DNA from 2 places in the Rapidithrix thailandica genome. Region 2 is predicted to be linked to the other one. Evidence: riboswitches for the same ligand, from Rfam matches in the RefSeq annotation. Region 2 holds a riboswitch; the other holds the start of a gene.

Region 1 (16,095 bases), on a different contig from region 2:
TTAATATCCCTCGTCATGAATTAATTTTTTTCTGTTTTTCTGTTTAAAAAATGCTTGAATCCCCTTTGTTAGTTTTTCAGTTTCTATTAAAAAACCATCATGCCCATACATGGAATTGATTTCTTCATAGGTTACGTTATCCGTATGCCGGGCAATAAACCGTTGTTCGATAATGGGAAAGAGCACATCCGTCACAATCCCGATCACCATGGTGTAGGCTTTGACTTTTTTCAAGGCCTCTTCCACGCTGCCTCTGCCCCTCCCTAAATTATGCGAATCCATCGCCTTGGAAAGCGTCCAATACGAATAAGCATTGAAACGGTTTAGCAGTTTTTTTCCTTGGTACACTTGATAAGAGGAAGCCCTGAAATCATCCGATTTCTCTATGTCTTCTTCGTATTGTGTTTTTTGGTAAGTTTCATAGTTACGATACGACAACATTGCAATGGCACGTGCCGCTACCAGGCCATCTGCACCTGCATCTTCTTTACTTTCTTTCCAAGAAGGGTCAGCGGCAATAGCCAAACGTTGCGTTTCATTAAAGGCAACGCCCCAAGGAGAATGCCGGGCATTTGTACCGATTACGATCAAATTTTCCATCAGCTCCGGTTGCTGTACGGCCCATTCCAACGCTTGTTGTCCTCCCAGTGATCCGCCAATCAATGTATTGATGCGTACAAGCTGTAAATGTTGCCGGAGCAGATCCAATGAACGCACAATATCCCGGATGGTAATATCCGGAAAATCATGATAGTACGGAGTTCCCGTTTCCGGATTCATGGAAAGTGGCCCGGTAGAACCATAACAAGACCCGAGCACATTGGCACAGATGACAAAGTGTTCTTCAGCATTGAAAAGGCAACCTTCTCCGAAAAGTCCGGTCCACCAATCCTCCACTTCGGCATTGCCTGTAAGTGCATGGCACACCCATACGCTATTGGACTGGTCAGCATTCAACGTCCCGGCGGTATAATAAGCCAAAGTAAAGCCCTTCAGCGTTCCGCCTTTCTCCAGTTCAAACTCCTGATCGTAATGAAAATACCTCGTTTGCATGCAGCGTATTTTTTTAACAGTTAGTGTTATGATATTTCTAGTAATTCTCAAGTGATCATTCTTCTGCTTTTCAAGCAGCTTTTCACACTATTCCATTCCTCTGAAAAACCGGGCGAACCTCAACCTCCCAGCTTTTTACAACTTATGCTTCTACGGAAGTGGCTACTTCTTTAAAAGCAGCTTCGAAATCCGCTTTGATATCTTCAATATGTTCTATTCCCACAGACACCCTCAATAGACTAGGGGTGACTCCAGCCTTTTTCTGTTCTTCCTCAGACAATTGTTGGTGGGTTGTTGAAGCAGGGTGAATGATCAATGTTTTTGCATCTCCCACATTCGCCAAATGACTCACAAGCTTTAAGCTATTCACAAATTTTTTGGCATTTTCATACCCTCCGCCAATTTCAAAGGAAAGAACGGCCCCAAATCCGTTTGTTAAATATTTCTTGGCCAATTCGTGGTGTGGGTTATCTTCCAGACCCAGGTAATTTACATTTGTTACCGCCTCATGTTGTTGCAACCATTGGGCGAATTCCAAAGCATTGTCTACATGTTTTTGCATTCTGAGGGACAAGGTTTCCAAGCCTTGTAACAGCAAGAAAGAGTTAAACGGGCTTATCGCCGGGCCAAAATCGCGAAGTCCCTCTACTCTTGCCCGGATAGCAAATGCAATGTTTCCAAACGGCCCGTCAGCACCGAATACCTCCCAGAAGTTCAAGCCATGGTACCCCTCGGCCGGCTCGGAAAACTGAGGAAACTTTCCATTCCCCCAATTGAAGTTTCCGGCATCCACAATGATTCCACCAATGGATGTACCATGCCCTCCGATCCATTTGGTAGCAGAAGCAACTACTACATTGGCCCCGTAATCAATAGGCCTGCACAGGTACCCGGCACCGGCAAATGTATTGTCAACAATCAAAGGAATATCATACTTTTGAGCGAGTGCTGCCAAGGCTTCAAAATCCGGAATGTTAAACCTCGGATTTCCGATAGTTTCTACATACAAGCCTTTGGTTTTTTCATCTATTTGTCGCTCAAACGAACCCACATCGTCTCCATCCGCAAAGCGAACATCAATGCCCAAACGCTTAAAACTTACTTTAAACTGGTTGTATGTTCCTCCATACAGGTAAGAGGTTGATACTATATTATCTCCAACAGAAGCCAGGTTCTGAATTGCCAAAAATTGTGCTGCCTGACCGGAAGCCGTAGCAACAGCCGCTACCCCTCCTTCCAATGCAGCAAGCCGCTTCTCGAACACATCGGTGGTGGGGTTCATAATTCGGGTATAAATATTACCAAACTCTTTGAGAGCAAACAAGTTTGCACCGTGGTCGGCATCTTTGAACTGATACGAAGTAGTTTGGTAAAGTGGTACGGCTCTGGAAAGTGTGGTTGGATCTATTTCTTGTCCGGCGTGTACTTGTAAAGTTTCAAATCTAAGTTTATTTTCTGACATGGTATTAAGATGTTTAAGTAGTAGATGGAAGAAAAAGGATATACGGATGCGCCCTCGTGGCAATCACAATGCTGTGATATACACATCCACCCGCCTTGGCGAATCAACCTATATATTTTGAGAAATGGAGATTGGCTACAGGCTTGTGAGGGTTAACAACAGCTACAACAAGCCATCATCATACACATACTGACAGACATCTGTCCGGTAGCTTTGTGAGATGGAATAAAGTGTGGGTAATCTGAATTTAATTGGGTCTTTTTCATAATTAATTAATTTATATACCCTAAATAAAATTTAGGCTAGGAATTAGCACCATCGCCTTTGGTAGACAGGTTGCTAGAGGGTCATTGAGCCTAGTCTCTCGCCTCTTCTTTATAAATCAATCATGCGTACATGGAATGACTTAATCTTGGGACACAAAGTAAGGATGATTTTTTTTAATTACCAAATACTTTGACTTTGTTTCTTTCTTTCGAAGAAACACAAACACACAAACTACTCATTATCAATATAATAAAAGCAATATTCTTCGATAGAATATTTCTATTATAAGTGGACCAAGGTATTCATTAATTCAACAAAAAACGGATTTAACGATGAATACGCACCATGATAATTATTCACCATCACAGCAAACGCCAACTGTTTCCCATTTACAGTTTCTGCATATCCGGTATATGCCCGTACCCTTTTGATATAACCGCTTTTTGTACGCACTTTGCCTTGAGCCACGGAGCCTTTTCCCATTGAGCGAACCGTACCACTTTGTCCCCAAACCGGTAAAGAATTAACAAATGCGGTAGAAGATGCACTTTTTGCCATAACCGTTCCCATTTGCCGGGCAGTTAAACCATTGGCTCTGGACAAGCCGCTTCCATCCTCCATCGTAAATCCCAACACATCAATACCTTTTCCTGCCCAATAAGCTTTTATTACTTCTGTTCCTGCTTCCGTACTCCCTTCTCCACCCTTCGCTTTCCCAAGCATTTTAAGAATGGCTTCGGCATATAAGTTGTTACTTTTATGATTGGTTGTTTTTACAATTTCCTTTAACGTTTCAGAGTGGTGGGTATAGATAAGTGTTTTATTGACTTCTTGGGAAGAAAGCGCCTGAGCTGCGCCTGTAACTGCTATTCCACGTTGGAGTAATGCTTTTTTTAAGGCTTGCGCAAAAAATAAAGCAGGATCCGGAATAGAACCCTTGATGGAAAACTTTTGTACACCTGCCGGAACAGACCCTCTTAAATGCCGGATATAGGAAAACGGAGCGCCATAAATATACCCGTTGTCACCAGATCCTATTTTGCCGGTTTTCATTTCATTGACAAAAGACAATCCTGGAATTTCCGGCCGGGTACCCAGTACTTTCGCAATACTTCCCACCGTTTTTCCGGGCTGAAAGTCCACATAATATAAATTTTGATGAATGCTTAACCCCGATGCTCCGGCACCGTAATAATTCCCCATGTCTTCCCATTGCCAGGTGTTGGGAGTCAGCTGTGTATTGTAAATGGAAGCGTCCGCAACAATATTTCCCGTAATGCTTGTAATCCCGCTTTCCTTCACTTTACTGGCTAATAGATCAAGTTCATACTCATAATTTTTAGCCCCAAAGGTCGGATCCCCTCCCCCTGTAATATACAGATCGCCCTGAAGGGTTCCTCCTTCTACCTTTCCGCTACGTTCAATTTTCGTCTTAAAGGTAAAGTTATCCCCCAATACGGCCAAAGCCGTAGCAGTCGTAATGGCTTTCATGGTAGAGCCGGTCGCCAGGCTTAAATCCCCTTGATAATTGACTAATTCTTTCCCACTCTCCACTTCTGTTACATATACCCCGATGGTGGCGGGATTCATCGCTCTGATATTCTGCTTGTGTTTTTCAATCACACTGACAACGGTTTGCCCTGAATACAGTATTTTTTCCTCATTTTCATATTCACCGGAAGACAATTGAGAAGAACACCATACGAGCAATAAAGCGGGAAGGGTAAAGATCAATTTCATAAATCAAAAAAATTACAAATACCAATAAAACCTCAGTTCTAAACACTCAATGCAATCAGGTTCTGTTCAACATTGGCCTGGCTTACTAAGAAAACAAGTGATAGTTGATTAAGAACTGGTTCGGGATACCAAGTTACCAATAAAGAGTGGCTATTTCATAAAAATCAATGGCGGAAATTTTATGACACAGAATTTCCTTTCTTCCATTCCGCAGTTTTCTTCCTTTTGGCATGAAAATATTTATGTAACGGAATAGGGCTCTTCCTCCTAAGCGGCCAGCATAAAAAATACCGTAAAAAAGCAAGCCGGTACTCCTACGGCCACACCACTGTAGATTTGCTTTGGAGTATGTGCATCCAATGCCAGTCTTGCTGCCATCACCAAACCCATAGCCATTAAAACTGTGATGGCGGGATATACCAATGAATATTGAGAATACACATAATCAATCCCCATAATCACGCCCAACACACTTCCGATTGCACTGCTATGCAAGCTAATCTTATAAAACAAGGAAATAACTGTTACCAAAAACAAAGTAACGGTTAAGCCCAACATGATGGATGAGATCAATTCACCTGCATGAAGTTTGTTAATCAAGACATAGGTAAGCATGGCCTGATAGACAAAAGAGATAAGTAAGGGGATAGGCCGCTCCTTTCTGGACTTCATAAAAATGCTCTCGATAAACCCGGAGCGGTAAAGTAAATACACACTTAAAAACGGAAACCCTAAAGTAAAAATACCGATATAAAGCAGAAGTAGGGCCTGGGCCTTTTGATCAAACATAAAGTCAGTTCTACAATAATGCAATACCAACCATATACAAAGAACCGGCATCATCGCCGGGTTCAATACAAGCGAAATAATATCTGCTAACTTTTTATTCAAAATTCAAGTAAGGTATTTGGAACGGTTCCACTACAGTTCTTTGCGCAAGCGGGCAACGGGAATATTCATTTGTTCCCGGTATTTTGCCACGGTTCTTCGCGCAATATTATACCCCTGTAGTTTTAAAAGTTTTTCTAATTTATCATCAGACAAGGGTTTGCGCTTATCCTCTTGTTCGATAATGTTTTTCAATTTGTATTTCACTTCTTTACTACTTACATCCTCTCCGCTTTCTGTGGAAATACTTTCCGAAAAGAAGAATTTTAAAGGATATAAACCGAAATCGGTTTGAACAGCTTTACTATTAGCCACCCTGGATACCGTGGAAATATCCATGCTGATCTCCTGGGCAATATCCTTCAAAATCATCGGCTTTAACTTGCTTTCATCACCGGTTAGGAAAAAGTCAAACTGGTACCGGACTATTGCGTTCATGGTTTTCAACAAGGTTTCCTGCCTTTGCTTAATGGCATCGATAAACCATTTGGCCGCATCCAGTTTCTGTTTCACAAACGTTACCGTCTTCCGCAGCTTCTTATCCTTCTTTTTACTTTTGTCGTATGCATCCAGCATTTCCGCATAAGAACGGCTAATTTTCAGGTCGGGAGCATTTTTCGAATTCAACGAAACCTCCAATTTCCCGTTCACTTCCTTCACAATGAAGTCAGGAGTCAGGTATTGCGTTTTGGAATAGACCCCACCATATCCTCCGGGTTTAGGATTAAGACGGATGATTTGCTGAATGGCGTCTTTTAACTGCGATTCCGTCAGCCCCAGTTTCTTTTGGATTTTTGTATAATGCTTTTTCTTGAATTCTTCAAAACAAAGCATCAATACTTTCAGCGCATTTTTTACTTTGGGTTCCTCTTGATTTTTGCGTCTGATTTGTAAAACCAAACACTCCTGAAGGTCACGGGCGGCAATACCGGGAGGGTCAAAATGTTGAATTTTTATCAATAGCGATTCTACTTCCTCCGCAGTCGTTTCAATGCCTTGTGCAAATGCCAAGTCATTTACTACGGCTTCCATTTCCCTACGGATATATCCATCCCCATCGATGCTTCCGATCAACTGCTTTCCGATGATCGTTTGCCGTTCATCCAGGCGAAGGTATCCCAATTGATCCATCAGGTTATCAACCAATGTCTCTACCGTGGCTATGGGCATTTCTTTCTCCTCATCGTCTACAGGCAAGCCATCACCGTACATTTTATAGCCACTTACATCATCTTTATTGATATAATCTTCCAGATTGATTTCCTCCATTGAGTCAATATTCTCTTCTCCGTATTCCTCATTTCCTAAGGAATCCTCCTCCTCGTACGTACCGGGTTCTTCATACTCGTCTTTCCCCTCTTCCAATGCAGGATTACTCTCAAGCTCTTCCTCAATACGAGAGGCCAACTCAATAGTAGGCACTTGCAACAACTTGATAAATTGAATCTGTTGTGGCGAGAGTTTCTGTGATAAAGTCTGTGTTAGATTGAGTTTTTGCATACTTCTATTTGGTTAAAAACCCAACAATTTTAAAAAGTTGAACTGGTTTAATTGCGGTTCTTTATTTCTACTAAAACGAAATAAAATCCATTTTGATTAAAAATATCGTACCAACTAATATTATCTATCTAATAATCAATTATTTAAAATTTGTTTTTTTCTTAATCACTACTTTTTTTCTACATCTCATTCAAAAAATAATCACTATAATATGCTTTCTATATATACAAAAATAATGTATCTCAAGGTGTAGGCCGAAGAGGTTGTGGATCTTCTTTTATGAGTGGCTGTTCAAACAGCAATTTCGGAAGGTTGAAAAGGCAAAAGAATTATTTACAAATTTAACTATTGCATAATCCACTCTTCTACTTGCCCACTTTGCACTGTTCCATTAAAAAAGTTGGTAAAATAAATAAATTTTTCTGTTTTTCTACTTGTGCCCCTTAAGAATCTTACTTTTTAGAGCATATCTAAAATACATTGTGCCCCCCGTGGGAGATGTCCCTTTTCCCTTGGGTAGTAAAAATTCTCGGTTTAGGGTTCTCAGAAGATCATTTTTGTGGCCCGACACTCGGTGGTCCCACACTCGGCGGTCCGGTATACCGGAGAGCAATCGTACTATTTGACAGGATGCCGGCCGCCGGGGTACCAGCCATTCAACAAGCTGCGTTGAGGTTTCTGAAATGGGAATTTTTGACCCAAAGGGTGAAATTTAAACATGCTCTTCTTGTTAAACTTCAGGCCTTCTCATGTAAAATTAATAGAAAAATAGTTCGGAATACATATAGAGTGCTTAGTTTTGCTATAAAGCCAGGTACCAAAAGGCGAGAACTTCACCTCTCTGAAAATTTACCTGGAAATAACATTGAAAAGCAAGAATTTGTTATAGCTTTGTAATTTAGTATTATTCTAAATAAAAATTATCTACAATGAGCGCAGATAAGGATTCTCAAATCTTAGAGGAATTTACATCCAAGGAATATGAGCATGGGTGGACTGTAGACCTTGAGGCGGATACAATTCCCAAAGGGCTTAATGAGGACATTATCAGAATAATTTCACATAAAAAGAATGAGCCGGAGTGGCTTACAGAGTGGCGGTTAAAGGCTTTCAAGCGATGGAAAGAAATGGAAACCCCACGCTGGGCAAATGTAAAATTTGATGAAATCAACTATCAGGATATCATATACTACTCTGCTCCCAAACAAAAAGTCAGTCCCTCTTCGCTGGATGAAGTAGATCCGGAGTTGTTGAAGACTTTTGAAAAACTGGGGATTTCTCTCACCGAACAAAAGCGATTGACAGGAGTAGCGGTAGATGCCGTAATTGACAGTGTTTCCGTCAAAACCACATTTAAAGAAAAGTTGGCAGAGCAAGGTATTATCTTTTGCTCTTTCAGTGAAGCGGTTCAGGATCACCCTGACTTGGTAAAAAAATACCTGGGTTCAGTGGTGCCTGCCAACGACAACTACTTTTCAGCCCTTAACTCTGCTGTGTTTAGTGATGGTTCGTTCTGCTATATCCCTAAGGGAGTGCGTTGCCCCATGGAGCTATCTACTTACTTCCGCATTAATGCCGCGAATACAGGACAATTCGAGCGAACGCTCATCATTGCCGATGAAGCTTCTTATGTCAGTTACCTGGAAGGTTGTACAGCTCCAATGCGTGACGAAAACCAACTGCATGCTGCCGTAGTGGAGATTTACGCAGCAAAAGATGCAGAGGTGAAATATTCGACCGTGCAAAACTGGTACCCTGGGGATGAAAACGGCAAAGGAGGAATTTATAACTTCGTAACCAAAAGAGGGATTTGTGCCGGAGACAATTCAAAAATTTCTTGGACACAAGTGGAAACCGGTTCTGCCATTACTTGGAAATACCCTAGTTGTATATTAAAAGGAGATAACTCTATCGGAGAGTTTTATTCGGTAGCTGTCACCAACGGTATGCAACAAGCAGATACCGGAACCAAAATGATTCATATTGGTAAAAACACCAAAAGCAGGATTGTTTCTAAGGGGGTTTCTGCCGGAAGAAGCCAAAATAGCTATCGCGGCTTGGTAAAAATCCAAAAACGGGCCGAAAATGCCAGAAACTTCTCCCAATGTGACTCCCTGCTAATGGGCGACCAATGCGGAGCTCATACCTTCCCTTACTTGGAAGTAGAAAACAATACCGGACAAGTAGAACACGAAGCCACTACTTCTAAGATCGGTGAAGACCAAATCTTCTATTGCAACCAACGTGGAATTGATACGGAGCAAGCCGTGGCCTTAATTGTCAACGGTTACTGTAAGGAAGTGTTAAACCAACTTCCGATGGAGTTTGCTGTAGAAGCCCAAAAACTACTGGCCTTAAGCTTAGAGGGCAGTGTCGGATAATTTGTATATCAGTTTTTAACAATACCAATATTTAAGGCGGCCCTGTTTGGGGCCGCCTAATTTTTTTATCTCACCGCTTCAGTTTCAGAGCATGTTTAAAATTTGAGCGTAAAATGCTGTTTGGGTTGCTTTTTCCGGAAAAAGACCAATCCCACCTGAAACAAATCAACCGTTAAAGTGACATCCGGGTGATTTTGAATCTCTTGCCAAGCCTCTTCCATTTCATCGGACCAATGGATATCGTCAAAAATAAATACACTTGCCTCATGGGCTTTGGATAAGCATGTACGGAAGTAATTTAATGTAGGCTCCTTACGATGATTGGCATCAAAAAACACAAAGTCAAGCTTAGGCACTTCTTTTACCTTAGGAGCCAGTGTATCATCCAAATTGCCCGTAACGATTTTGATAGGTTTATTTTTAAACTGCCGGAAATTACCCTGTGCCACTTTTGCAATTTCATTGCAGCCTTCAAAGGTTATTACTTCTGCCTTATGAGAAGCCAAATTCATATACAAAGTATTGACCCCCAGGCATGTACCTAACTCCAAAATAGATTTAGGATTAAAGTAGTCGACCAGACGAAAAAGCAACTCTGACACTTTGGTAGAACTGACAGAATACTTGGCTATTTCGGCAACTTTCCGTTGGTTACTGTTCATTTTCTTGGAGCCCGCCCCAAAATCGGTAACGTCTATTTGTTCGCGACTTTTCAAAAGTTTTTTGCGAATACGCCCAATCCGCTCAAAGTGATAGTACTGCTTTTTACAAGCAATTGCCTGAGTATAAAGGGCAAAGACAAACGGCGAATGCACGCCATGAGCATCTTGCGCCTGCAGTTTATACTTCAAATACCTAGCTGTAAATTTAATTTTATCGAACACTTATTTATGTAAATTTATCATTTCGTTATACTAACATCGCATCAACGGCTGCACGGTATCCACCCCTTGGCAAAAGCTGACAGACATGACTATCTCAGGCAAAAGAACGCATTTCAAAGGAATACAATTTTTCCCTAAGGATATCTTTCATGCTTCAAAAGTAAGTAGAAAGCTCTATCTTTGCAGCGTTTCACTTTATTTTGAATAAAATTTTCAACAAATAAATCACGACAAATGGGACTGAGATGTGGAATTGTCGGTCTACCCAATGTGGGAAAATCGACTCTTTTCAATGCCTTATCCAATGCTAAAGCAGAGGCTGCCAATTACCCTTTTTGTACCATTGAACCGAATGTAGGGGTAGTTACCGTTCCGGACGAGCGCTTACAAGTATTGGAGTCACTGGTAAATCCGGAAAAAGTACTTCCTACCGTCATTGAATTTGTGGACATTGCCGGTTTAGTAAAAGGAGCCAGTAAAGGTGAAGGACTGGGAAATAAATTTTTAGGAAATATCCGGGAAGTGGACGCCATTATCCATGTAGTACGCTGCTTTAAAGATGACAACGTAGTACATGTGGATGGAAAAGTAAATCCGGTATCCGATAAAGAAATCATCGACACGGAGCTTCAAATCAAAGATTTGGAATCCATTGATAAAAAAATCCAGCGATTTCTAAAAGTTGCGAAAAGTGGTGACAAAGAGGCCCGCAAAGCATTGGAAATGCTGGAAAAATTTAAAACCCATTTAGAAAATGGAAACAATGCCAGAAGTCTGGAAGCATCCAAAGAAGAATGGGAAGTCGTAAAAGATTTGTGTTTGCTTACCGCCAAACCCGTCATCTACTTGGCCAATGTGGAGGAAGGCTCTATTCTCAACGGGAATGAACACTCGGAGGCCTTGAAGGAAGGGGTAAAACATGAAGACGCTGAAGTATTATTAATCTGTGCAGCCATCGAATCGCAAATTGCGACCCTGGAAGACGAAGAGGAAAAAGCGATGTTCCTTCAGGAATACGGCTTGGATGAATCCGGCTTGAACAAGTTGATTAAAGCATCTTACCGCTTATTAAACCTGATCACATATTTTACTGCGGGGGTAAAAGAAGTAAGAGCATGGACCATTCGCAATGGCTGGAAAGCCCCTCAAGCGGCCGGGGTAATCCACACAGACTTTGAGCGGGGTTTCATCCGTGCCGAAGTCATTGGCTATGAAGACTATAAAGAATATAAGTCCGAAGCGGCCGTCAAAGATGCTGGAAAAATGTCCATCGAAGGAAAAGAGTATGTTGTGAACGATGGGGATATTATGCATTTCAGGTTTAATGTATAATACAACAGAACTGTTTTCAAGGGGTTGCTTCCGGTATCAGGGAGCCTCTTTAAAAAAGAATAGTTTTACCATTTTTAAATAATCAGTGCAGTCCTTGATTGGTAACATGTTTGTATCAGTCAAGGACTGACATTTCTAAAAAAGTACACAATACTCTACTCTTGTCGATAGCGCTTCTCTCCATATTGCTTTTAGCCAGTGCTTTTCAAATTTTGCTATATGCCATCATATTTGGAAAGCTCCTTAAAAAGCAGACTCCCCCCTCCTCTTCTACCTTTCCTCCGGTTTCAGTCATTGTGGCCGCTCATAACGAAGCCCCCAATTTACAAAAACTTGTTCCACTTTTACTGAGTCAAGAATATCCTCAGTTTGAGATCATAATTGCTAACGATCGCTCTACTGACAACAGTGAAGCGATTTTGGAAGATTTTGCGAAACAACATCCATCCTTTCGTTTTATCACAATCAAACAAACCCCTCCGGAGTACACATCGAAAAAATTCGCTTTGACACAAGCAATTCAACAAGCCCGTTATGATACCCTTTTGTTTACTGATGCAGACTGTTGGCCTACCTCGCCTCATTGGATAAAAACCATGTGTCAACCTTATACAGGTACTACTCATGCAGTGTTGGGGTTCAGTCCATATGTTAAAACAGACGGTTTGCTCAATCAACTTATCCGGTATGAAACCTTTATCACGGGTATTCAATACCTGTCTTTTGCTTTATGGGGAAAGCCTTATATGGGAGTAGGTAGAAATATTTCATATCAAAAATCTTTGTTCAGGCAACAAAAAGGCTTTGGAAAGTATTCTTCAATATTAGGGGGGGATGATGATCTGTTTATCAACGGGCTACAAGCGGGTACCAAGGTTGCTATTGCACTCTCCCCTAACAGCCAAATGCTTACGGAACCCAAGCATACCTGGCGGGAATGGTATATACAAAAAAAACGCCATCTATCGGTGGGAAAACACTACCAGAAGGGTAGCCAAGCGCTCTTAGGACTTATTCTCCTTTCGCATTTTTTACATTATTTTTTGGTTATCATACTGACAATCCTAAATTTTTATACTAGTATTGCTATTGGAGTACTACTTATTCGACTATTAGTCGTTTCCATAGTGTTAAAGTATCTTAGTTTTAAATTACATTATAAAATTAGCATCTTTAGCATCCCCTTATTAGACAGCTTGTATTTAGTCTATTTACTTATTATGGGGGGGGTGACCCTTACTTCAAAACGAATAACATGGAGTTGAAAAAACGGTTTTCAGAAAAGGCACTAGCTGATTTTAAATTAATTGATCAAGCTCTTAACGGTGAAGAGAAAGCCTATGCTGAGTTGATGGATAAGTACCGGAAATCGGTGTATCATATGATGCTCAAAATGGTAAGAAACGTAGATGACGCGGAAGACTTGACCATAGAAGCCTTTGCCAAAGCCTTTAAAAACTTACATAAATTTAAACGAGATTATACGTTTAGCACTTGGTTGTTCCGGGTGGCTACCAATAATTGTATTGACTTTATCCGAAAAAAGAAACTGGATACCTATAGTATCAACTCGGAGTTTGAAAACGATGAAGGTGACAATATCAGCATTGATATCAAAGATAAAAACCTCAATCCTCAGGAAGTCGCTATCAAACTTCAAAAGGTAGAAATCGTCCGGAAGGTGGTTGACTTATTACCGCCGAAATACAGGCGACTGGTAAAGCTCCGCTATTTCCAAGAGCTTTCATACGATGAAATTGCCAAGGAAATAGAAGCCCCGCTAGGTACGGTCAAAGCACAACTACACCGGGCCAGAGAGTTACTCTATGATATGGTCAAAGACAGCAAACATGTCATATAAGTTTCAGCGGGTTTAGCCCGCTGTTTTTTTGTCGGGGAAATTAAAGACGATTTTAAGCTTGCACATTGATCATAGCTATTAGGTTTTTATATTTGCTCTTTCATTCAGAAATCCACAAAGAGTACTATACTATATTACATGGAGGTATTACTAAAAAAGTATTTTCCTGAGATCACTCAAACGCAATTAGACTTATTTAAAAGTCTGCCACCTTTGTATGCTTATTGGAATGAGAAGGTGAATGTAATTTCCCGCAGAGATGTGGAGAATTTAACCGAACGCCACATCCTACATTCCTTGAGCATTGCCAAAATTTTTCCACTGGCTCCCGGTACCCGTGTATTGGATGTGGGAACAGGGGGTGGTTTCCCTGGAATTCCTCTGGCGATTTTTTACCCTGAAGCTCAGTTTCATCTGGTTGATTCTATTGGCAAAAAAATTAAAGTGGTGGAAGAGATTGCCAAAACCCTGGAACTGTCCAATGTAACGGCAGAGCAAATCCGTGCTGAAAAACTAACCCAACAATATGACCTCATTGTAAGCCGGGCAGTCACCCGCATTGACGTACTTCACCGTTGGACGAAAAAACTCATTCGCAGCGGACAAGCCAACTCATTTAAAAACGGTATTCTTTGTTTGAAAGGAGGCGATTTAAAGGAAGAGTTTGCCAAATTCAAAAACCATCATCGCTTCTACCCTCTGAAGGAATATTTTGAAGAAGAATTTTTTGAGACCAAAAAACTCGTTTACGTTCCGGTTTAGTGGCTTTTTTATGTATAACCAGCATTGCTCCTTAAAGGACTCTAACAGTACGATTCAAGGCAGTGTGAAACCCTAAGCGCCCAAACATAAAAACTAAACATGGGTTGTGGATTATTAAGGAATAAGATTGTATAATTGCGCCCTGTAACACTCATGGCTATAAACATCAAGCAAATAAAGTCCCCCGTCTCGGATGAGATGGCCGAATTTGAGAAGAAGTTCCGCTTTTTCATGAAAAGTAAAGTGATGTTGCTCGACAACATCATGAGTTATATTGTCAAGAAAAAAGGGAAACAGATCCGGCCCATCCTGGTTTTCCTGACTGCAGGAATTACCGGTGAAGTCAAAGAAGCCACTTACCGTGGCGCTGCTTTGATTGAGCTATTGCACACGGCTTCCCTGGTACACGATGATGTGGTGGATGACTCTCAATACCGCAGAGGTTTTTTTTCGGTCAATGCCTTATGGAAAAACAAAATTGCCGTCTTGGTTGGAGATTACCTTTTGGCCAAAGGCCTGCTTCTTTCGGTGGACAACGGGGATTTTGAACTCTTGAGAATTGTTTCCAATGCAGTAAGGGAGATGAGTGAAGGAGAACTCTTGCAAATGGAAAAGGCCCGGAAATTGGACATTACCGAAGAGGTATATTTCCAGATTATCCGTCAAAAAACCGCCACACTTATTGCCGCTTGTTGTGCCGTAGGTGCCAGCTCCGTAGGAGCTCCTCAGGAAACCGTTGACAGGATGTTGACTTTTGGAGAGAAGATCGGTATTGCCTTTCAAATGAAAGACGACCTGTTTGATTATGGCAACGCTGAAATCGGTAAACCCCTTGGTATTGACATCAAGGAAAAGAAAATGACCTTGCCTCTCATCTATGCCTTAAATCAAGCCGACAAGCCTACCAAACGGAAAATCATCAATACGATCAAAAATAAAAGTGACAACCCGGATAAGGTAGCGGAAGTGATTGACTTTGTCAGAAAATCCGGGGGAATTGAGTATACCACCCAGGTAATGAAACAATATGTGCAAGAGGCCAAAGATCTCTTGGCTTCATTTCCCGAGTCGGAATTTAAGTCTTCTTTACATGCTTTGATCGAATACATCATTGAAAGAAAAAAATAAGGGGAAATTTTCGTTCCCCCTTATTTTTTCATCACCGGGATATCTGCTTAAGCATCCTGCTCTTTTAAAGCCCTTCTCAGTATTTTACCGACATTCGTTTTAGGCAATTCGGTTTTAAACTCATAGTACCTCGGCACCTTGTAGGCGGTAAGTTGCTCTTTACAAAAAGATTTTAACTCTTCTTCTGTTAAGCTTTCATCTTTTTTCACAATAAAGACTTTTACGGCTTCGGTAGACTTGCTATCGGGCACTCCTATTGCGGCAGCTTCCAGTACCTTGGGATGTTCCATAATTACATCCTCCACCTCGTTCGGATATACATTAAACCCTGATACCAAGATCATATCCTTTTTGCGGTCGACAATTTTGAAAAAGCCATCGGGCTCCATCATCGCCACATCTCCTGTTTTAAACCAACCCTCTTTCCAAAAAGACTTTTGCGTTTCGTCCTCTCTCTGCCAATATCCCTTCATCACTTGAGGGCCACAAGCAACCAACTCCCCTACTTCACCCACTTCTTGTTCGATACCGTTTTCATCGATAATTTTGACCTCCGTGCTTGGAAATGGCAAACCAATAGTCCCTACATGTTCACTGCCATCCAATGGATTACAGCACAATACCGGGGAGGTTTCCGTCAAGCCATACCCTTCCAACAGTGGGCATCCGGTCACTTCTTTCCAACGTTTGGCAACGGCCTGTTGTACGGCCATTCCCCCGCCTATGCTTACTTTCAATTTACTAAAATCCAGTGTCGGAAAATCAGCCTGATTCAACAAGCCATTGTATAACGTATTTACTCCTGTGAAGATCGTAAACTGATGCTTTCTCAACTCT
Region 2 (16,095 bases):
CCAGGATCGAAATATTATCGATGTTCACAGTCAAGCCCAATTCGACAGCCAATTTGATTTCGTCAAAGGCCACTCCATTCGGGGTGAACAATATCTCTTCGGGTTTGTATCCGGCCAGTATTCCCAATTGCGCCTCCTCGATAGAAACCACATCCAACTCAACTCCCTGTTGTTTGATTAATTTAAGTATGTTCAAATTTGTCAAGGCCTTACAAGCATATTTCAGCTTCATATTGGTACCTTGAAAAGCCTGTTTCAAGCGTTGAATCTGACTGATAATTTTATCAGCATTATACACATACAAAGGAGTCCCGAACTCCTCACAGATACTGACCAGGTCCAAACCCTGAACCTGGTATTTCCCGTCAACTAATCTCATGAGTGGAAAATAATTAGCAGTGAATCTTTAATTTTATTTTAGAAAATACTTCCTAAATGCACCTTCTATCTCCTCAAAGTTTGCCGTTGCACCGGTTTTTTATGAGCCTCCAGAAAGCCAAATCGCATAATTTTCAGGGTTAGGATTTCAACCCATTGTACAAATGTCTGAAAAGATAGACAAACAAAAAATGAAAACACCGCAATTCCGTTGAATTTCTCTAAAAATTGAACAGCTTCCAAAACAGGGATGTTAAATAGGCAGGTTTTTCTAGATTTTAACTCTTTGTCTTATGAAAGCAATTTGGAAGGGCCACATCCTGGCCGAAAGCGATGACACGATACGGATTGAGGGTAACCATTATTTCCCTCCATCTTCCGTACAAAAAAAATTCTTTAAACAAAGCAATACCACCACTGTTTGCCCCTGGAAAGGAATAGCTTCTTATTACAATATTGAAATCAATGGAGAAAGCAATCAGGATGCCGCCTGGTATTACCCACAACCGAAAGAAGCCGCCAATGCAATTAAAGATTATATAGCGTTTTGGAAAGGGGTCAAAGTGGAGTAGCCAAGAGATGCCCCGACAGAAACCCGGATAGCAGTATAGAACGTTTTTGTTTTATTATTTCCCCCCATTTATAAAACCAAAGGGAGTACGGTCTGTTTCCGCCTCCCTTTTACCAGTCTGTTTTCTTTTCTTAATACACGATTTGTTTCAAGGCTTTTTCCGTAGTTTTTACGGGCAGTTTACAGGCTTTGTCTTTACATACGTAAATAAACGTTTCCCCTTCCACTAATTTGCCACTGAGCAATTCCATCTTTCCTTCGTTGATACCACCCAATAAAAACACATTGGGTAAATAGTATTTTTCCATTTCTTGCCGGAACTGTTCAAAACCTTCTCCGACTATGGCTACTTCATACGGAGGGTAGGTATAATAGCCCAACAGGACCGCCCAATTAGAGAAAAACTCCCCTTGTCGCTTCACTTCCGTCAGCATATTGTTGAGCATGGCCGTAGCCTTATCTACATATTCATTTTTATAAAGATAGGTCCCCAGAAAAAACATACTTTTTGCGATAGAGGAATTAGAAGCCGGAATCACATTGTCCGAAACTTCCTTGGAACGCTTCATCAAGGGATCGTCCAGGGAGGAAGTGTAAAAATACATCTTTGTGTTTTCATCGTAAAAATGCTCTTCCACATAGCCCATAAGTCGTTCAGCTTTATGCAGCCACTCTTCTTCAAAGGTCACCTGATAAAAAGCAATAAATGCCTCAATGGTAAAGCTATAATCATCCAGAAAGGCGTTGATGGATGATTTTCCATTCTTGTAATTCCGGTCCATGCGTGACTGTTCCCGGATAAAATTCTTTTCAATAAAGGCTGCACTTTTCCGGGCTTTTTCCAAGAATTTTTTCTCTCCGAATACCCGGTAGGCATCCAAATAGCCTTTGAGCATTAAGGCATTCCAAGAGGCCAATACTTTGTCGTCCAAGCCGGGGCGGATACGTTTCTCTCTTTCGGCCAGTAGTTTTTGTTTGCAGGCTTCTATCAAACTTGCAAGCGCTTCCACAGAAAGCTGGTGTCTCTCCGCAATGGTTTCCACAGGCTCTGTAATATTCAGAATATTCTTCCCTTCTTCCCAATTGCCTTTTTCTTCTACTGCATAATACTCACAGAAAACAGCTGCATCTTTTGCCCCTAACAGCGAATCCAACTCATGCTTATTCCACACATAAAATTTACCCTCTTCGCCTTCCGAGTCCGCATCCAAAGAGGAATAAAAGCCTCCTTCTTCAGAGCTCAACTCCCGTTCGACAAATGCCAACGTTTCGTATACGACTTCCTTATACAATTCCTTCCCGGTCAATTGATAGGCATTGGTATACAAACTCACCAGTTGGGCATTGTCGTAGAGCATTTTCTCGAAATGTGGCACCAGCCAACGGTCATCCACCGAATAGCGGGCAAAGCCTCCACCCAACTGGTCGTAAATTCCGCCCTTGGCCATTTTATCCAATGTCAAGGTGACGGCTTCCAATGCTTCCCGGTTTCCACTTAAATGATGGTATTGCATTAAAAACTGATAGACATTAGGCATGGGAAATTTAGGCGCCCGCTGCGGACCTCCCTTTTTAAAATCTATATTTTTGAGAATGGACAAACCGGCCGAGTCCAAGTCTGTTTTGGCAAAACTTGCTTCTCCGGTACTGACCTCCACTAATTCCAAGCGTTGTACTCCCTCAGCAATTTTTTCAGCTTCGTTCACTACCTTTTCAGGCGTTTCTTTGTAAATTTTTGCCAATTGTTCCAAAAGGCTCATCCACTGTTCTTTGCGGAAATAGGTTCCGGCAAATACGGCTCTCCCATCCGGCAAGGCAATCACATTCAGGGGCCATCCGCCACTTCCGGTCAACAGATGAGCCACATCCATGTACACCGCATCGATGTCCGGACGTTCTTCCCGGTCTACTTTTACCGAAACAAAGTGCGCATTCATCACCTTGGCAACGGTAGTATCTTCAAAGGATTCTTTTTCCATGACATGGCACCAGTGACAAGCTGCATACCCGATACTGATAATCAACAACTTATCTTCTTTCTCTGCTTTCTCCAAAGCTTCTTTACCCCAGGGATACCAATCCACCGGGTTATGTGCGTGTTGTAGCAAATAGGGGCTACTCGAATGCACAAGTTGGTTTGTATAAGTAGGTTCTTCTTGCATAGTTTCTTTATTTTGTGCTTTACAACTGTTCAACAACATCAGGAGTACCACACAGTTTCCCAATAAACAAAGTAAACGCTTTATCATAATTCCGTCAGTTAAGTAAGATAACCTGAGCCGCCTGAAGTTTTTCTTCATCAGGGCTTTTATTGATAATTGAGTAATTTAAAATCTATCTGCTCGTCTTTCAATGATTGTTTTACATCTCTTTGCTCTGCATAAGTGACGTTGCCACTAAATTGTACAATCAAACTTTTGCCCTCGGGAAGTTCGGCCAGCGCTTCCTTCAAGCTTTCCAACTCTTTTCCATGGATCACATATAACAATGTTCCTTCTTGTTTTTTTACCCGCATCGAATACATACTACTTTCGGAAAGCGGAGTCCCTCCCACCGGGCTTAAACCGTTGCCCAAGGGGTTATCCTTCAAAACCTGCCGGAGAGAATCTCCAGAACGCACCTTCAAAGATGAAACCGTATCCGTAGTCGCTCCGGCACCTTCTGATTTGCGTTGAGGCAGGGTATCCATCAGGTCCTGATCTTTTGTGTTCTCTTCTGTCTCCTGTTGCCTTACCGAATCATCTTCCGAATAAACAGGGGCAATGGCGGGCCCGATGACAGACGGGTCATTCACTTCGGGTACTGGCTGCCCATTAGTCCCCGGTTGTTCTCCCGGATTTTTCCAAAGAAACAAAATCAAGATCACCACAACAAGTATGAAGATGAGTTTTAAAAGGCTTTTCAGTTTCATAATTGATTTTTGATTGGATAAAACCCTAAACTCGAATAGAATACCTTTCTGGCATTTCCTTCGGCAGTTTTGAGTTTTAGGTAAAAGTTATTGAGTACTTGATCGGTAAGACTTACGACTCCCGTCATCGCGGTGGCCGAATGCCCAAATGTAATCATCACCACATCCCCCAGTTTCTGATTGCCTTTTAGCAGGGTTTGATACTGCTCCCAAAGGAGTTTTTCCAAATTGTCCAGATACAGTTTTTTTGCCTGCGGTTCAAAATCATCCAACTCCGTATCATAGCTACTTAATGATACCCCTGTAACCTGGTCGTTCAGGATCACTTGATTCGAAGAGTCCAAATAAATATTGATAAAACTGGCATAGGCCTCCAACTCACTCAACAGATAAATTTTTCGAATCATATTTTCGGTTTGGTCCAATCCCAAAGCCCCTACTCGGTTGCGAAAGCGGTCAAAGTCGTCCTGTGACAATTGCCCTTGAAGTACCTCCTGTTGTAACACCGAATCCAAACGGCCAAAAAAACCGGACAAACGCCCGGATAAATCTATCAGGGTTTCGTCCAGCACTCTTCCCTGCTCTTCCAAACGCCATTGGTATTCCAGCACTTGTTCGTGAGAAGCATCCAAATGACTTTGGTATTGGAGCAATTGCTCTTCCAGGTTTCTCACTCTTTCAATCAAGGTGGCCTCCTGTTGTTTTGCCTCCAACAACGATGCTTGTTGCGCCTCGGTCGTTTGTCGGCTATTGATCATAAAGGCAAAAAGCAGGATTAAAAACACATCCACAAGCGGGGTGAGCTCCAAAAGGCTTTTCAGTTTCATTTGAGTTTTTCTTTTTCGATAAGATACTTGGTCACGTCCCCTGTCAAAATGCTGATCCGCTCCGAAACCAGGGTGTAATTACCAGAGATAAATCCCTCAAAAAACTTAAAGATCACGGCAAAAGCCACTCCCAATAAGGTAGAAACCAAGGCCAAAGAGAACGAAGAAGTCACTTGTGAGAAATCCAGAATACTGGGCACAATCCCCAGGATGGTCCCGCCAATACCCAATAGAGGAAAAATGCTGATGGTGGTGGAAAAGAGATAATACCATTTGGTCGCATCCTTGTACATTCGCTCCCACTTGGCAAAATCGAGACGGATCTTGTCATCAATATTATCCAACTGCCCGGTTTTTTCCCGGATAAACCGCTCCATCACCGACTCTCCTTCAAACAGCTCTTTTTTCAATGCCCAAACATTGAGGTAAGCAAACCGCAAGAACAAAGCATTGACTACCCCCACTATCAAAATCAGAAGGTTGATCCAGTTGGTAAATACGGTTTCTAAGAGTAGTTCAGTCATAGGAGTTTCCGTTTATCACTACGTACATTCCTTAGGCTTGCCCTGTCGACATCCCTCCTTAAAACGTTCGTCAGCAAGTCTAAGAAGCTACATTCAAGGTAGCGAAGTGTGGTTGTATATCGGTTGCATAAGCAAAACTGATAGTCAACAAATTACCTGATTTACAGAGTCGTTCTATTGCACTCTGAATGCATACCTTAAGGTACATTTTTAATGATAAAAAGAAAAGCCGGCCTTTTTGAAAAGACCGGCTTACCGATATGTTGTTTTCGAAAGAATGTCTTGTTAAGGCACCTGAACCAATTCTTCTTCCTCTTTCTTTTGCTCTTTTTTGGGCCTTTTTAACAATTTACGATTAATATTTTGAACCATGGTATTGTAAAAATCGGTATCGAATAATCGCGCATCGTTTTTCGCTTGCCGTAAGAAGAACAAACCAAAACAACTCAATACGGCATTGCCAACCCAACAACCGATAGCAGTATCAATGGCAAGTTCCCGGGCAAATTTTTCGCCCATAATCGTACAGATATAATAAATCACAAAGAAGATGATCGCTACCAATACCGGCACTCCCAAACCTCCTTTTTTGATAATCGCCCCCAACGGTGCACCGATCAGGAACATTACCAGAATGGCAACGGCCCGGTTAAAAATACGGTGAAAATCAATTTCTTTTTTGGCTTTTTCCCGCACCAGGCTATCCATTCGCTGCACTTCCGAACGAATGGTATTGTTCGCACTTTCCACCCGGGAAACGGCTTGGGTGATATGTTCGGAGCTTAGTTCATAAGGTTCCGCAAATCGCTTCGTCAGCAAGGCCGAGTCTTCCGAAGTCAATAAGGTTTCTTCTATAGTTGCCGCTTTCTTAGCCTCATCCTCGTCCAATTTTTGAGCCTTTTTCCGTCTGGGGTTTTCTTTGTCAAAATAATACTGACTCCGCACTCTCACAGCCAGTTTTTCATGCAATTTTTGGTTGGACGTTTTTAAAGAGTCGATATAATCTACCAACTCACCGGCGGTCTTCATCATTCCATGCCCTAAAAACAGTTCCTCCTTCGTTTTCCCCATACTAAAGGCATCCATATTATACATAAACACCACCGTATCGAACTCATCCCGCATATACTCTTCCGTAAAAGTGGAGGTTTTTTCCTTATTACTTAATTCGGCATACGAGCGGCCTTGGTATAAATTGATCTTTAGAAACTCTTCGTTGTTTACCAGTTCCATTCTCCCGGCTTCCGCAGTAATCAAGGTTTTATTACCGGAACCTTTCGAATGATCGTAAATCATCACATCCCTTAAATCACTACCATCACCGGTTTTCTCTTTCACATAAATGCTCCGGCCGGGAATTTCGTTGTAAAACACCCCTTCTTCAATATTCAAAGCCGGTTTTTTCTGTTTTACATCGTACAACAGACTGTACCCTTTGAGGTTCACTACCGGTAAAATCTGGTCATTGAAATACAGGGCTAAACAGGTAATCAGAAAGGTTAAAATAGCAGCCGGTCGCAATACTCTCAACAAGGAAATACCGGAGCCTTTGATTGCAGAAAGCTCGGAGTGCTCTCCCAAGCTTCCAAAGGTCATCAAAGATGCCAACAAGATGGCCAAGGGCAAGGCCATAGGCGCCAAAATCAATGCAAAATAAAAAAAGAACTCCCCAAATACGTCAAACCCTAAATCTTTGCCAAGAAAATCTTTGAACCTGCTGATGGTCATCTGCATCAACAAGATAAATTCAATAATTGCAAAAGTTAAGACCAAGGGCCCTATATAAGCTCTCAGTATAAGTTTATCTATCTTTTTTATCATTAGTACCTAGTTCGGTCGTTTACCACAAAAATAAAAAAACCTCGCCCAAAGTAATTTTAAAAATATAAAACATCTTTTGAAAGAAGAGTTTCGGCATCTCCTTTTCTTTTCTTACAAAACTAAGACACTAGAAAATCCATAGAAGACACTCAAATTACAGGAACCGCAAAGAAAAAAGAAAACGCGAGGAAGAAATAATCTCTCTCGCGTTTTCTTTTGACCTTAAGAATCAGCCTCTATCAAAGAAGCTGACAATATCGTTTTGCATTTTTTTCGTGTTTACTGATATTTTTCCACCGCATCAATGATGTCCGAAAGTTTGGCAGAAGAATACGCCCCTGCAGTATGATATACTACTTTTCCGGATTTATCCAAAATGAAAAAATAGGGTAAATCTTTTTGCCCTAATTTCAGGGCCTTCTTATATTCTTTGATAGCCCCTTTGTACACCAAAGTATGGTTGTGAAGTTTCTTATCAATATTTTGTTTCATTTTTTTTACGATGGTACCACTGGCCGCTTTGGCAACTCCCCGGAGCATGGGGATGAAATAGATATGGGTATCATAACTGCTGCTAGGCATAAATGCCACTTCCGGGGGATCTACAAAGGTAGTGTAGATAGGTTCGAACCACTTTTTGAGTAAATCGTCTGATTTTTTGGAATACGCCATACCAATCAAAGTGACTTTCCCTTTTGTATTGGCAGGTACGGACATCGTTTTGTCGGTTAAGGTTTCTCCGGAAATAGAGGGAAACATTTTTCCTTTTTGGGCAAATGAAGTGCTCACAGCTACAAACAGGAACAGTGCAATTAGTTTTATTTTCATCATACTCAAAAAAAATTTTGGTTACCTAAGTTAAGAATTATTTGGGTTGTGTATGAATTGGTTCAAAAGGGTGGCTTGGCCAATAGAGCCCTCACAAAAGAAAAGTGAAATTCAAATTTGACGCCAAGTTCCCCAAAATTCCGCTTGCCGCACAAGGATGTGATTTCTTTTTTTCTACTTAGCAGACTAGCATCCAAGTATTTGCCGGAGTCTCTACATTCGTTCTTTTATTGCCGCCGGCTTTTTTGAATATACGGTAATTTCCTATCGCTTTGATAATAATTGTGTATTTTCGCAACAATTTAAATCCATAAAATCCTCAATTTGAAACAATGCAAGTAGTAGATTCAGAATCATTCAGAGAGGGCATGAGTAAGCTTACTGGAGCGGTGACCATTGTCGCTACAGAAGGTGAAGCAGGTAAAGGTGGGTTTACCGCTACGGCTGTTTGCTCGGTAAGTGATAATCCTGCCACTTTGTTGGTGTGTATCAATCGCAACAACGATTTAGAGCAAGTGATCGAAAAAAACCAATCTTTCACAGTCAACTTACTTTCGACTGAACAAAAAGCCTTGGCAAACCGCTTCGCCGGTTTGGAAAATATCCCTTCTGCCGAACGCCTGGAAGTGGGTTTTTGGTCCAAAGGAAAGACCGGCAGCCCTCTTTTAATGGATTGTCTGGCAAGTTTTGAATGCAAATTGACCAATGCTGTTCCTACCGGTACCCATACCGTTTTGTTTGGTGAAGTCATTAATTTGTTACTCAACCATTCGCAAAGCCAACCTTTACTTTACTACAACCGCTCTTACAATACCATAAAATTTCCATAAGGAGGCCCTTGTTTTCACGATCACTTTACAACACTGACAGAAAACAATTTCACCCGAGTCCCATCCAATACCTTAAACACTGAATACCATCCATTTATAAACAAGTGTGTTTCAATAGGGTTTATGGTAAAGGTATTTCTTTTGAGCGTCATTTTCTGGACTTACCAATTAACCATCAGCTTGTAGCGCTACAAACACCCCCTGTATATTTCACAGTATCTGTTGAAAAGTTTTGCTTCTCATTCCGAATCACATTACCTTTGCAATTGCTTATCAAGAAAGATGGAGGGACTGGGCCCTATGAAATCTTAGCAACCAGCGTTAAACGCATGGTGCTAATTCCCAGCCTGGAGGTGTCCAGGAAAAGATGAGGTCAGAAGGCTTTTTTCTTCTAGTTATCCCTTCCCTTTTTTGTATAAGCCCAATTGTATTTGATTCAGAAGTAGTACCCAAGGTATTGGCAGTACTTTTAAGGATGTGTTGGGTGTATGTATACCATTCATCGTCCACACTCGAAAACCGAATTAAAAGCTACCCGCCTTTACCAATCACTTAAAATGCTATGCTCGTACCACTGCTGTAATCACTTATGCTTTACTGCTGACTATAATATTGATAGGATAAATTAATTATGAAGAAGCCTGAAGTTCAAAGCTTACTGAAAGAACGGATATTGGTGTTGGACGGGGCTATGGGTACCCTGATCCAGGAACACAAATTAACCGAGGAGGATTTTAGAGGTGCCCGTTTCCAAGACCACCCCTGTGACCTGAAAGGGAACAATGACTTATTGTCGATCACGCAGCCGGAAATCATTAAAACAATACATCGTAAATACTTCGCGGCGGGTGCTGACATTGTAGAGACCAACACCTTCAGTGGGACGCGCATTGCCATGGAAGACTACCAAATGCAAGACTTGGTATTTGAGCTCAACTATCAATCAGCAAAAATAGCCAAGGAGGTGGCAGATGAGTTCAACTCTCAAAGCCTGGACAAACCCCGATACGTAGCCGGTTCCATCGGGCCTACCAACCGTACGGCTTCTATATCACCGGATGTAAATGATCCTGGCTATCGGGCGATTACTTTCGACCAATTGGTGGAAGCTTATTATGAACAAACCAAAGCCTTGGTAGAAGGAGGTTCGGATATCCTGTTAGTGGAAACGGTATTTGATACCTTAAACTGTAAAGCGGCCCTTTTTGCCATTGATAAATATTTTGAAGATGTAGAAAAAGGAGCTCAACAAGGCAACGATGAATTTCCAATGTTGGGAATACCCGGGCATAAAGTACCCGTAATGGTATCCGGTACCATCACCGATGCCAGTGGACGTACACTATCCGGACAGTTGCCTGAAGCCTTTTGGATTTCCATTTCTCATGCCAACTTATTCAGTGTAGGGCTTAACTGCGCCTTGGGAGCCGATATGTTGAAACCTTATGCGCAAAGATTATCCAAAGTCGCTACCACAGCTATCAGTGTACACCCCAATGCAGGATTACCCAATGAGTTTGGGGAATATGACGAGTCCGCAGAACATATGGGGAAAGTACTCCGCACTTTTGCAGAAGACAAACTGGTGAATATTGTCGGAGGCTGTTGCGGAACCACCCCCGAGCATATCCGGGAAATTACCCGCATTATGGCGGAATACCCACCGCGCGAAATTCCCGAATCCGATGGCAATATGCACTTAAGTGGTTTGGAACCCGTTACCCTGCGGCCCGATGCCAATTTTATGAATGTCGGGGAACGGACCAACGTAACCGGGTCTAAAAAATTCCTGCGTCTGATCAAAGAAGAAAAATTTGACGAAGCTCTTTCCGTAGCTCAAGACCAAGTGGAAGGCGGTGCTCAGATCATCGACATCAATATGGACGAAGGAATGATTGAAGGAGAAGAAGCCATGGTGAGATTCTTAAACCTGATTGCTTCGGAACCGGAAATTTCCAAAGTACCGATCATGATTGACTCTTCCAAATGGCCGATCATTGAAGCCGGTTTGAAAGTAGTACAGGGGAAGCCTGTTGTCAACTCAATCAGTTTGAAAAGTGGAGAAGAAGAATTTATCCATCAAGCCAGACTCATCCGCAAGTATGGAGCATCGGTGATTGTGATGGCCTTTGACGAACAAGGACAGGCTGACACCTACGAACGAAGAATTGAAATTTGTAAGCGCTCTTATGATATACTGGTCAATGAAGTGAATTTTCCTCCGGAAGATATCATATTTGACCCCAATATTTTCCCGGTAGCCACCGGAATGGAAGAACACCGGCAAAATGCATTGGACTTTTTCAAAGCGACCCGGTGGATCAAAGAAAACCTCCCCAAAGCCCATATCAGTGGAGGTGTTAGTAATGTCTCTTTCTCCTTCAGAGGAAATAACACCGTACGGGAGGCCATGCACTCGGCATTTCTCTACCATGCTATTAAAGAAGGTATGGACATGGGTATTGTCAACCCATCGATGTTAGAGGTGTACGATGATATCAGTCCGGAGCTTTTGGAAAAAGTGGAAGATGTATTACTTGACCGGAAAGAGGATGCCACAGAGGTGCTCCTGGAATATGCCGAAACCATTAAAAGTAAAGGTAAGGTAAAAGTAAAAGACGAAAGCTGGCGCAAAGAACCCGTAGAGAAGCGCTTGTCGCATGCCTTGGTCAAAGGAATTATTGATTATATCGATGAAGATACCGAAGAGGCCCGCCTGCTTTACAAAAGTCCCTTAAAGGTTATTGAAGGACCTTTGATGGATGGGATGAATATTGTGGGAGATTTGTTCGGAGAAGGAAAAATGTTCTTACCACAAGTGGTAAAAAGTGCCCGGGTCATGAAAAAAGCAGTGGCCTATTTGTTGCCGTTTATGGAAGACAGCTCCCTGGGGGCTGACGAACAAAAACAACGGACTAAAATCTTGTTGGCTACGGTGAAAGGCGATGTTCACGATATCGGAAAAAACATTGTCGGGGTAGTATTAGCCTGTAACAACTTCGAAATCATCGATTTGGGTGTAATGGTACCCACGGAAAAAATCCTGGAAACAGCCAAACAGGAAAACGTGTCGGCTATCGGTTTGAGTGGATTAATCACCCCTTCTCTGGACGAAATGGTGGATGTAGCCCGGGAGATGGAAAAGCAGGATTTTAAATTGCCCTTACTCATCGGAGGAGCTACGACCTCCCGGATTCACACCGCCGTAAAAATAGATCCGGAGTACAGTGGACCGGTCGTACACGTTTTGGATGCTTCGAAAAGCGTTCCGGTCGCCACGGCTTTTACCAGTGAGAATACGGATACGCAGGTAGGCTACAAAACCAAATTCAAAGATGAATACGCCCAGCTACGGGAAGAGCATCAAAAACGCAGAAGTACCAAACAATATATTTCCCTGACAGACGCGAGAAACAATAAATTCACAACTGATTGGGAAGCATTTACACCTGTAAAACCGACCTTTTTAGGCATCAAAGTATTTGAAGATTTCCCACTGGAAGAGCTAGTGGAATATATTGACTGGACGCCTTTCTTCCAATCCTGGGAGTTGGCAGGGCGTTTCCCGAGAATCCTGACCGACTCGGTGGTCGGCGAAGAGGCGACTCGTCTGTACAAAGATGCCCGGCAATTACTGGATCAAATCGTCAAAGAGAAACTCTTTACAGCCAAAGCCGTGATCGGGTTTTTCCCGGCCAATGCCGTCAATGATGACGATATCGAAATTTATGACTTTGATGAAGTGGAACTGGTTACCGAAAATGCTCCGGAATCTGCCAGACTGGCTGGGTTTAAAGAAAACCGCACACAGGTACAAACCTTACTGCATAATTTGCGGCAGCAAAATAAAAAGTCGGAGAAAACCTATAACTTCAGTTTGACGGACTTTATCGCTCCTAAGGAAAGTGGTAAGGAGGATTATATCGGAGGCTTTGCCGTATCGGCAGGCTTCGGTTGTAAAGAATTAGCCGATCAATATGAAAAAGATTTTGACGATTACAACAGCATCATGGTAAAAGCCCTGGCCGACCGCCTGGCAGAAGCTCTTGCCGAACGGATGCACGAGAAAGTCCGGAAAGAATACTGGGCCTATACCCCCGAAGAAACACTGGACAACGAAGAACTGATCCGTGAAAAATACAAAGGCATTCGTCCGGCTCCGGGATATCCGGCTTGTCCGGACCATCTGGAAAAGAAAACCCTTTTCGAACTCTTGGATGTAGAAGAGCAAGTAGGTATCAAGCTCACCGACAGTTTGGCCATGTTCCCGGCTGCTTCTGTTTCCGGTTGGTATTACGCCCATCCTCAATCCAGGTATTTTGGAATTGGAAAAATACAAAAAGACCAGGTGATAGATTATGCCCAACGTAAAAACATGGACCAGAAAGATGTAGAAAAATGGCTCAGTAGTATCCTGGGGTATTGATAATTTTAGTAACTTAAATAGCAGGCTGAATAACGGCCTGCTATTTTACTTTTTTACCAGAACATTCCCCTGCTCATGGATCTTCGAGACGACCTGTTTCAATCTTTCGGAGAATTATTATATGTCATTTTCAATCAAGACAATGGCATTTCCGATCATCAATTTCAAGGCATTCGCCAAACCTTACAGCAAGTTTCCTGGGGTGAAGAGGTCTATTGGTCTTTTCAATATGAAGCCCAACATCATCCGGAACCGGAAAAGCTCTTTTACCAAGTATTGGATGCTTTTTCGCAATTTGGCCCACAAGAAACCTATGCTCCTTTTTTCACTTTGATTTTGCATCTGATTCATCAATCGGAATCTTCCGATTTGAAGGAACAACGCCTGAAAAAATTTGAACGCTTCCGGTTTTTAATCATGGAACGTTTTCAAAACGATCAGAACATCAAATAGACAAGCCTCAAAACGGCAAAAAGGTGATGCATTCCAATAGCCCCTCCGGGGTTGCGGAAGGCCCCAAGCGTTTGGTAAACGGATTTCCGAGCAAAAATTAGTCTCTTAGAAATTGCTTGACGGATGTGCCGTTTTTATTCAGTATTCTGATAAGATAAACGCCTTTAGGCAGCGTAGGTCTTAGCACTTTATAAAAGCTGTTTTCAACTTCGGTTTGCCAATAAGCCCTTCCATTCAGATCTAAAATTTCCAGTTTGCTTTTTCCCTTAGCCCATGGAAATTCCAAGGTAAACCCCTCATCACTCACAGGGTTGGGATATAGCTTAGTTTCCAAGGACAATGCTTCGTCCTTGATTCCGGAAACCGTTTCATCAAAATAATAAAAATACGCAGCCCCTCCATTGGGCGAAGATTCATCGTCACCAAAAGCCCCTACGAGCATCCACTTCCCATGAATGGCCAAAGCCTGGCCAAACTCATCATCCGCCTCTTCGTCCCTTGCTCTTTCAATGGCTGTTTCCGTCATATCTACCCAACCGCTTTCCGGTTGGATATAATAATATACTTTGCCGGGATAGGCATTGGTATATTGCCGGTTTTGCATTCCTACAACCACCGTATCTTTGTAAAGGTCCACCACGCTTCCCATGTGGTCCCAGCTTTGCCCATCCGAAGCGGTTAATTTGGCGGTTTCTACTCCTGAAACCCAACCCTCCGCAGGTTTTACAAAAAGGTAAGCGGCCCCTTTTTTATTTTCGTTTCCTGAAGCACCGGCCACTATACACCCTTCCGAAATAGCAATACTTCCTCCCAAACCATCCTCTTCACCTCCGTCAGAGCTGGTAAGCCTGGCTGTTTCCGTCATCGTACCCCATCCTTCTACAGGTTTTTCAAAGACATATACCGCCCCTTGAAATGTACTGCCGGTTTCTTCATGATGGGTAGTTTCCTGTTTGCTCCCCACTACAATGGTGTTTTGAGAAATAGATACCGAATAGCCAAACATGGCTCCTTCTTGCCTAACGGCACTTGTCAACCTTGCCACCTCTATAGCATTATTCCAAGTTCCGGCACTCTTTTCAAAAACATACGCGGCACCCATATAAGCATGGTCTGCCCCATATGCCCCCACCACCAAGGTTTCTCGCTCTATGGCAAGGCTGGAGCCAAAATAGTCATATGCTTGTCCATCCGAAGCCGTCAACACGGCTGTCTCGGTCATATTTTTCCAACCCGATGCCGGCTTTTCAAAGAGGTATACTGCTCCTTGATGAACCTTCCCTTCTATGGTAGCACGGTGGGCTCCAATCGCTACCATTCCGGAGCTGACCGCTACAGATACACCGAATTCACTTTCAGTATATAAATCAGAGGCGCTTAGTTTTGCTACTTCATTCCAATATCCTTCTTGCAGCTCAAATAAATAAGCCACTCCCTGATCCCGGCCAAACTCATCGCTAGATGTTGCGATAACCACTGCCAAGGTGGCATCCATGGCAACCACGGCCCCAAACAAATCGTTGAAACTCGATATCTCGGACCAAGTGGGAATGGAAAGTTCTTCTATTTGTGCGGTACCTGTCCAACCTTCTGCAGGCTTTCGAATGAAAAATACCCCTCCCCAATCACTCATCATTTCCGTATCCCTATAAGGAGCTCCTGCCAAAAGATATTGATCCGAAAGAGCCATTTGGTAGCCCAACATATCTTCACTGTTGCCAGAAGGGTTTACGATTTTTTTGGTTTCAAAAGTCCCCCAGCCCTGTCCGGTTTTTTCAAACAGATACAAGGCTCCTTGGGAAATATGACCGTCTATACTTTCGCCCGGGGCTCCTGCAGCAATACTGTTTTCCGTACAAGCCAATGAATAGCCTAAATGTTCTCCCCCATTGGCATCAGAGGCTGTCAAAAGGGCGGATTCATTCGTATGAGTCCAACCGGAAAGCGGCTTTTCAAACACGTACATTGCCCCTTTGCTATTATTTGCTCTGAATGCAGAGGCTACTATTGCGTCACCGGAAAAAGCAAGGGCATTGCCTAAGTTCATTCCTTCTTCCCGGGTTAGGGCAGTTAACTTAGCCGTTTCCACAGCAGAAGCCCCAAGGTTTGCTTCATTTTCAAAAAGATAGACGGCTCCTTTGGAGGCATCGTCATAAGGACTACCTACTGCAATATTTCTATCTTTGATGGCTATCGAATACCCAAAATGATCACCTTCCGAGCCGTCCGAAGCCTTCAGCCTTGCGGTTTCTGTCATGTCTTGCCAACCCATGTCAGGTTTTTCATAGACATAGACTTTTCCTTGGTTTGGTTTTCCGTCCACATCGGCTTTTGTCGCCCCTACTACAACCACTTCGCCTTCAATAGCTACGGATGTACCCAGTTGGTCACCGGCTTGCCCGTCAGAAGCGGTAAGGATAGCCGTTTCCGTCATGTCCGCCCATCCGGATGCCGGTTTTACATACATATAAGCCGCCCCTTGATCCGGTTTTTCATTTACATTATCCCTTGGCAAGCCCACTACCA

What was found. A riboswitch is a leader RNA that binds a small molecule or an ion and turns the genes downstream of it on or off. The one in region 2 is predicted to bind S-adenosylmethionine.
Region 1: it holds a riboswitch for S-adenosylmethionine, as region 2 does, so the genes downstream of both, AAG747_RS11475 (O-acetylhomoserine aminocarboxypropyltransferase/cysteine synthase family protein) here and metH (methionine synthase) in region 2, are expected to answer to the same signal.

What each region holds. Positions count from the first base shown of each region.
Region 1 is NZ_JBDKWZ010000006.1:7,244-23,338, forward strand. Features, by position in the region: gene AAG747_RS11465 (homoserine dehydrogenase) at 1-17, opposite strand, end outside; gene metX (homoserine O-acetyltransferase MetX) at 1-1,083, opposite strand; gene AAG747_RS11475 (O-acetylhomoserine aminocarboxypropyltransferase/cysteine synthase family protein) at 1,196-2,515, opposite strand; SAM riboswitch class I at 2,790-2,899, opposite strand; gene dacB (D-alanyl-D-alanine carboxypeptidase/D-alanyl-D-alanine endopeptidase) at 3,065-4,522, opposite strand; gene AAG747_RS11485 (hypothetical protein) at 4,790-5,413, opposite strand; gene rpoN (RNA polymerase factor sigma-54) at 5,444-6,910, opposite strand; gene sufB (Fe-S cluster assembly protein SufB) at 7,840-9,291, shown strand; gene AAG747_RS11500 (O-methyltransferase) at 9,387-10,142, opposite strand; gene ychF (redox-regulated ATPase YchF) at 10,410-11,507, shown strand; gene AAG747_RS11510 (glycosyltransferase) at 11,669-12,772, shown strand; gene AAG747_RS11515 (RNA polymerase sigma factor) at 12,763-13,368, shown strand; gene rsmG (16S rRNA (guanine(527)-N(7))-methyltransferase RsmG) at 13,507-14,130, shown strand; gene AAG747_RS11525 (polyprenyl synthetase family protein) at 14,284-15,258, shown strand; gene AAG747_RS11530 (AMP-binding protein) at 15,306-16,095, opposite strand, start outside.
Region 2 is NZ_JBDKWZ010000004.1:310,821-326,915, reverse strand. Features, by position in the region: gene lysA (diaminopimelate decarboxylase) at 1-379, opposite strand, end outside; gene AAG747_RS08965 (DUF427 domain-containing protein) at 672-950, shown strand; gene AAG747_RS08960 (thioredoxin domain-containing protein) at 1,081-3,198, opposite strand; gene AAG747_RS08955 (hypothetical protein) at 3,258-3,860, opposite strand; gene AAG747_RS08950 (hypothetical protein) at 3,857-4,687, opposite strand; gene AAG747_RS08945 (MotA/TolQ/ExbB proton channel family protein) at 4,684-5,211, opposite strand; gene AAG747_RS08940 (LptF/LptG family permease) at 5,497-7,032, opposite strand; gene AAG747_RS08935 (TlpA family protein disulfide reductase) at 7,312-7,863, opposite strand; gene AAG747_RS08930 (flavin reductase family protein) at 8,229-8,690, shown strand; SAM riboswitch class I at 8,958-9,064, shown strand; gene metH (methionine synthase) at 9,322-13,116, shown strand; gene AAG747_RS08920 (hypothetical protein) at 13,192-13,569, shown strand; gene AAG747_RS08915 (T9SS type A sorting domain-containing protein) at 13,667-16,095, opposite strand, start outside.